2 regions of the Paenibacillus sp. FSL L8-0435 genome follow, and region 2 is predicted to be linked to the other one. Evidence: riboswitches for the same ligand, from Rfam matches in the RefSeq annotation. Region 2 holds a riboswitch; the other holds the start of a gene.
What was found. A riboswitch is a leader RNA that binds a small molecule or an ion and turns the genes downstream of it on or off. The one in region 2 is predicted to bind cyclic di-AMP.
Positions count from the first base shown of each region.

Region 1: it holds a riboswitch for cyclic di-AMP, as region 2 does, so the genes downstream of both, NST33_RS00545 (C40 family peptidase) here and NST33_RS17210 (3D domain-containing protein) in region 2, are expected to answer to the same signal.

Region 1 is NZ_CP150185.1:108,932-112,568, forward strand. It holds gene rbsK (ribokinase) at 1-754, shown strand, start outside; gene NST33_RS00535 (cytochrome c) at 832-1,188, opposite strand; gene NST33_RS00540 (GNAT family protein) at 1,339-1,833, opposite strand; gene NST33_RS00545 (C40 family peptidase) at 2,189-2,623, opposite strand; cyclic di-AMP (ydaO/yuaA leader) riboswitch at 2,663-2,800, opposite strand; gene NST33_RS00550 (hypothetical protein) at 3,046-3,637, opposite strand, start outside.
Region 2 is NZ_CP150185.1:3,972,216-3,975,852, forward strand. It holds gene NST33_RS17205 (polysaccharide deacetylase family protein) at 1-602, shown strand, start outside; gene NST33_RS17210 (3D domain-containing protein) at 707-1,378, opposite strand; cyclic di-AMP (ydaO/yuaA leader) riboswitch at 1,381-1,578, opposite strand; gene NST33_RS17215 (amino acid ABC transporter ATP-binding protein) at 1,799-2,521, opposite strand; gene NST33_RS17220 (ABC transporter substrate-binding protein/permease) at 2,508-3,637, opposite strand, start outside.

The DNA of each region.
Region 1 (3,637 bases), 3.2 Mb from region 2:
GCTGCACAGTCTGACGGAAAGTGGTGCAGATGCCTCGCAGGTTCGCGTATTGGAAGACACGGTTACAGGGACGGCGTCCATTTGGCTCTCTAGGGGAGACAACCGGATTATTGTTATTCCTGGCGCGAATGGGCAAGTGGTGCCTGAGATGCTGGAAGAGGCGGATACGGTAAAAAGCCTGACTGCAGCCGCAGCGGTGCTGCTGCAGCTGGAGATCCCGCTGCCAGCGGTTACCCGCGCCGCCCAACTGGCGGCTGAAGGCAGCGCACTGGTGGTGCTCAACCCGGCTCCCGCGGTGCCGGGTCTGCCCCAGGAGCTCCTGCGGTGCGTCGACGTTGTCACGCCGAACCGCAGCGAGCTTGCCGTGCTTACCGGCCGGGATCATCTCCGGCCGGAAGACCTGGATGCGGCGGTCGCAGAGCTCGCCGCATCCCTCGGGGCCGCTGTCGTCACGACGCTCGGCCCCGAGGGGGCTGTATACGCGGCGGCGCCTGGTGGCCGCGTTCAAGCAGGGCGTGCCGGCGCGTGCCGTGCGCCCGGCTACGCCGTAAGCGCCGTCGATACGACCGGCGCTGGCGATTGCTTCAACGGCGCGCTGGCGGTAGCCCTCGCGCGCGGTGAGACTTTGGACGCGGCCGTAGGCTTCGCCATGGGTGCGGCCGCGTTATCCGTGACGAAGCTCGGCGCCCAGTCCGGGATGCCGTCCGCAAGTGAAGTTGAGGCCTTTCTGGCTGAGCAGGCGGCTGATGCCTAATAATTGGTATAACAAAGAGGCTCTTATTCTCCCAAAAGGGGATTAAGGGCCTCTTCATTATGTAGTGCGTGCAGAGATTATTTCTTCTCTGACAGCCACATGGCGATATTTGCAATCTCTTCATCCTGCAGTTTGCCCTTGAAGGAAGGCATACCACCTTTACCTTTGACAATCGTAGAATAGATCTTCTCCAGATCATCCTGACTGCCGATGTTTGCCAGAGCAGGTCCTACGCCACCTTGAAGCTGATCCCCGTGACAGGAGATACAATTGGCTTTGACCAGTGCCTCAGCCTGTCCGGCATCCAATGTTACTTCCGGCATGGTTGGTTTGGCTTCTTCAGCCACTTCTTCTTTCCCTGGAAGCGTAAACATTAAAACAATAGCTAAAGCGCATGCTGCAAAAAATACTCCGCTCATGATCCATTTGTGCATCCCTTATGTCCCCTCCAGAATGAAAGATCATCTAACCTGAAACTATCCATATCATTATAACGGAACCTGTACTGACATCATAGCATTTTGTGGGAATTTTTTGAACTAATCACATAACAAGGGGCAAATTTGGTTGTTTTGCAATGGATTCTAACCACGAGGCCCTTCATAAACCATACAGTGAAAGGGCTTCAAGCCGCTTGGGGTCTGTCGTTCGTATGTATCCTGGGTGACAAATCCACTCTTCAGATAGACTTGAATGGCACGAGCATTCCAAGTGAGTACTTCCAGATCAATCTCATTCGTGGGATTTCGGCGAATGGCTTCCTGTACAATGGCAGTGACAAAAACTGTCCCTTGACCCTGACCACACAGCTCTGGATGCATTCCAAGGCCAATCCGGGTTACCCCTTGAAGTGGGAAGTATTGAGCGAACCCACATATACGATCGTTCTGATCCAGGACGATCGCATATTGCTCCTGCCGCAGCTGTGCATCTCCGAATTCCACTTCCAGAGCCTTCATCTGCTCCCAGGGGAGCCAGCTGTAGATATTGTAAGGCGGATCATACTGCCAACTGCAGATAAGCTCCGCATGTTCTTCACGCATGGGTACAACGTGAAACGTCACAGGGGTTTCCTTCATACACCTGCATGCTCCTTTCCTTGAAACAGAACTCTTTGTCCACTCTACAAAAGTGATGTTCATTTAGCAAGTCTTCCTTCCCAAGAAAAAAAATGAAACAAAAGTTCCGGTAATTTCGTTTATATTATAACGGGATGGGTAAAAACATCATAAGGGCACGGACGAACGAACGCAAAATGAACCTGTTGATGTCGCAGGATATGCCCAGAGTATAACTTGCAACATAAATAAGGATTGAAGCACAAAAAAACCGCCGGATACATTCCTGCGGAGAATGTACCGGGCGGTTCTGTTATGCTTCTTGCTTCGTTCCAGTATGGTTAATGGTTACAGCATCATGTTGCTCAGCTTGTCCCTAGTCAAGGGCCAGTGATTCATATGCGTCCGTGCTCATAATCCGTTTCGCGCCAACATAACGATTGGCCCAATAGTTTTCACTCAATGCACTGATCGTAACGCCTTTGGAAGAAGAGGAGTGTGCAAACTTTCCATCCCCTACAAAGATTCCTACATGAGATACGCCTTTACCTGTTGTATTAAAGAACACCAGGTCACCAGCTCTCATTTCCATACGGGATACGGAATCACCCATGTCGAATTGGGAACTGGATTGGCGTGCCAAATCAATACCCAACTTGTCGAATACATACCGTGTAAATCCGGAGCAGTCAAAGCCGTTAAGCGTTGTTCCCCCACTTTTGTATGTAGTTCCCATTGCTGAATCAATTACTGTGTCCATCTTTGAATCTGCGAATGCGCTACCTGCACCAAGTGATAATGCGAATGTGATGCTAAGTACAGCTGCGGTTAATTTCTTCTTGAACAAGAGATATTCCCCTTCCAACGCCTGCGAGGTTAGCTTAAGGATTCGGTTGAAGGTCCCCTATGATCCCTCTGTAGCAAGATCAATTCACCCATAACTGGTTCCCCCGCTTCCCAGGTGCCAGGAATTTGGCTATGCTAGTTATGCACCTGCGAAATCAAGAAATGACGATTTAATTTTAAGTAGTTACAAATATGAATGTAAAGATTACAAAGTTGTTACTAAAAACTCACTGCGATTATTGTAACAGAGGAGTACGGCTTTGGCAACGTTTAGCAACAAATTTAGCAAAAAAAACCTCGACCTTTGACGGGGAAAGGTTGAGGTTTGCCTATTTATAAGGGCATATTAGGCCATGAGTTTAACATGTGATGGTAACAATTTTTAAACTATCTGCTCTCACCTTTGGATATTTTGGACTGCCATAATCGGAAATGGCTGCATATTTTCCACAGACTCAATAGACATCTGGCAAGTGGATACGTCTGTTGTAGTATAAGTCCGGTAAGTCCCGTTAATAACCATGAGGCTGAAGTGAAGGCCCCAAAGACGAGCAGGTGTACTCCGCCCAGCAGGAGTGCAATGCCGATTACAGCGATGAGATGACGCATTGCAATCCAGAGTGCTTTGAGGGTACCGTGAGCCCCGCCTTCTCCTTCTGGTGCCGACACACCGAACTGCATGTAGAGTATGGCATGGTGGATGATCCAACCATATACAATCCAGGCAGCAACATAAGGTATACCAGGCAACAGTAATTGAAGGGAATGAAATCCGTCCATGAGAATGGAGTAGAGCTTCGGTATGAGCCAGTAGGCGGGCAGAAGTATCAATAATGTACGTATGGTGTGGAGCAGCAGCATCGGTTTCCACAGATTTTTGATTCCGCGGACAAAGGGGATGCGCTCTTCTGTAGAATTAAAGTGCTGAAGTGAGTAGAGCAGTCCTGCCTGAATGAGGGGGCTGATCAACATGCGAACC
Region 2 (3,637 bases):
CTTCAACAAAGAAGGTTGCACTGACTTTTGATGATGTACCTGATCCACGATTTAGTCCACAAGTGCTGGATGTATTGAAGAAATACAATGTCAGAGCTACATTCTTCATCGTGGGTAGTCGTGCAGAGAAACATCCGGATCTGGTGAAACGCATCATTAAGGAAGGGCATATGGTTGGTAATCACAGCTACAATCATCCTGAATTCAGTAAGCTGTCGATGAATGCCTTTCGCAAACAAATTTTACATACCGGGGATATTATTCGACGTTTGGCGGGATATACGCCGAAGATGATTCGGCCGCCTTATGGAGACATTAATGAAGAACAGCTGAGATGGGCTGCCAAACAACACTATAGCATTGTGAACTGGAACGTAGACTCTCTGGACTGGAAAGGCCTTTCAAAGGAACAGGTGAAAGATAACATCCTGTCTGCCGTAAAACCAGGCTCCATCGTTCTGCAACATGCTGGAGGCGGTGTAGGATCAAACCTGAACGGCACGATTGAGGCTTTGCCTGAAATCATTGAGGAATTGCAAAAGCGCGGATATGAACTTGTCACCTTGGACGAAATGCTGGGATTGTCAAAGGCCAAAGATTAAGATGACGATGAAGAAATAAATGAGAATATTAAAAGGGTGCTGTTCAATCGCAAGTTTGCGACTGGCAGACACCCTGTTTGAATTCGTTAGATGTAATTAATTTTCTACTTCAGAATGTACAGCTCGATATCCTGAAATCCAAATGTGCTTACGGACTGTTTGCTACCCGGGATAAAGATATCAATCCGGTGACCCTTGATTGCACCGCCTACATCACGCGCTGTGGCTACAAAAGCCTGTTTTGGCAATCCTGGATGGCTGTGACCCGTTACCAGTACTTTGGTTCCGAGTGGAATTACACTTGGATCAACTGCAATCGTACCCAGTTCAAGGTCATTTCCGAAATAATCGACTGCACCCCAGCCTCCATTTTCAGACGGATCTGCAGAGTATGCCGTTGCTTTCACGTTCACAGCTTTGCTGTAATCGAATGTTTTACCCCAGGCTTGAACCACTTTGTTATCTGCGTTAACGTCCAAGCTTGCTGTAGTAACCGTTTTGGCTTGGGTCTTGCTCCCCGTCGCCGCGGCAGCTAGATTGTTTGCCTTACCAGGAATTGTAATTTTCAAACCACCATAAATATTGTAAGGTGAAATGTCGTTGTTTGCTTTAACCAACGTGTTCATTGCTACTCCATATTGTTTTGATAAGGTGTAGAAGGTATCCCCTTCTTTGGCCACATGAACTGAATCGGCGTGAGCCGGAACGGCTTGAATGAGCATTGCTGTTGTCATTAATGCTACTGCTGTTTTGGCTATACGTTTCTTGTTAATCATGGTCTTCCTCCCTCATTGTGCCTGCGAAGTTAGTTGTCGGATTCGGATGAGGAGCCCACCCTATAGGTTCTTCATTACATTTGAAACGTTATGTACCCCTAATTCACCCCAAGCAGTGTGCTGTAGATCTTCCCCCTGCACAAATCTGCATCGTTACATCCCCCGCACTCCCTGTCCGGAAGTTTCGGCAGAGTTCAATATATCACAATTTTGTAACCTGAACTTGTAGTAATTCTTACCAAATGGTTTTTTAGCATGTAAGCATATGTAAGAGTACTGGATACTTTAGAAATATTGGACGACCCGATTACTTTACATTTGGTAACAGAATAGTTACTTTTCCGAATCCATACGTGATTATTAACCATAAAAAAATAGCGTCACCGACTCGAAGTCAGTAACGCTATTGATCACTTTCATTTAGAGTACTTTGGCAAGAAAATCACGTGTACGTGAATTTTTTGGTGCTCCAAACACCTCATCAGGTGTTCCCTCTTCTACAATAACCCCGCCATCCATGAACAGGATCCGGTCTCCTACTTCACGTGCAAAACCCATCTCATGCGTTACAATGACCATAGTCATCCCACCTTCTGCAAGACGTTTCATGACATCCAACACTTCACCGACCATCTCGGGGTCCAGTGCCGAAGTAGGCTCGTCAAACAGCATGACATGCGGCTGCATAGCCAATGCTCTTGCAATAGCGATCCGCTGCTTCTGTCCACCGGACAGCTGATTCGGGAATGTATCTTTTTTATCGTACAAGCCCACAGTGTTAAGCAGATCAGCAGCAATTTTCTCCGCTTCCTGCGTGGATTGTTTCTTCACTTTAATCGGAGCAATCGTGATGTTTTGCTGTACCGTTTTGTGTGGGAACAGGTTGAAATGCTGGAACACCATGCCCATTTTTTCCCGAGTTGCATTAATGTTGTGCTTGGGGTCCGTAATTGAAACACCTTCAAAATCGATTTCACCTGATGTAGGTTGTTCCAAGAGGTTCAGACAACGCAAGAATGTACTTTTACCTGAACCGGAAGGACCGATAACCACGACAACCTCGCCTTTGCCAATCGTCACATTAATGCCCTTAAGCACATCGTTATTTCCATAAGATTTGTGTAATTGTCTAACGTCTATCACTTGCACTCAACTTCCTTTCCAGTCGTCCCAGCAGCTTGGACAAAATAAACGTCATTACAAAGTAGATGGCTGCTGCAATCAAAAATGGACTCAAGCCTTGGTACGTAATGTTCTTGACTACACTTGCCTGATACATAATGTCCACCATACCGATAACAGAGATAATGGAGGATTCCTTGATAATCGTTATGAATTCATTACCAATTGCCGGCAATACGGCCTTGAAAGCCTGTGGCAATATGATGTAGCGCATGGCTGCACCTCTGCCCATTCCGAGGGAGCGAGCTGCTTCCAACTGGCCACGATCCACCCCTTGGATACCTGCACGGAAAATCTCCGCTAGATACGCACCACTATTAATGGAAAGCGTGATGATACCTGCCTGAAGGGCAGTGAAGTTAATGCCAAAGCTCAGGGAAAAACCATAGTAAATAATCATTAATTGTACCAGCATCGGTGTGCCACGGATCACTTCAACGTAAGCAGTACCGATCCAGCGCAAGATTGCAGCGTCATGCAAACGGAACAAACAGATGATCAATCCAATAATTACCCCGAAGATAACCCCAAGTGCAGACAACAGAAGTGTGTATCCTACACCTGTAGCATAGAAACTTTTGTACTCCCAGAATACTTGGAAAATATTTTGTGATTTGTTCGCTTTATCCGCCATCAAGAGGCTGGCGTCCGTCACCATCTGATTGATTTTATCTTCACTTTTCAGTCGCTCCAGTGTTCCATTTACTGCAGCTAGCAGCTCGGTATTACCTTTACGAATCCCGATTGCCGCTTCTGCTTGCTCTTCGTCCGGAACAGCAGCAGCAAGTCCAATGATATCGTCCAGATAACCTGCAGCAACGGTATCTTCAACGATTGCCGCGTCAATGCGTTTTGTTTGCAGTTGAAGCACGATATCGGAGATTTTATCCAGCGCAGTAAGCTTCGCTCCTGGAATACTCTGTCCGATCGTTTCCTGAATGGAGCCTTTCTGAACGCCAATCTTCGCATTTTCAAGTTCTGCCATGGTTGGATATTGGTCTTTATCCACATTGCGAACCATAATCACTTGTTTTGATTTATAATAGGTGTCGGAAAAATCGATACTTTTCTTCCGTT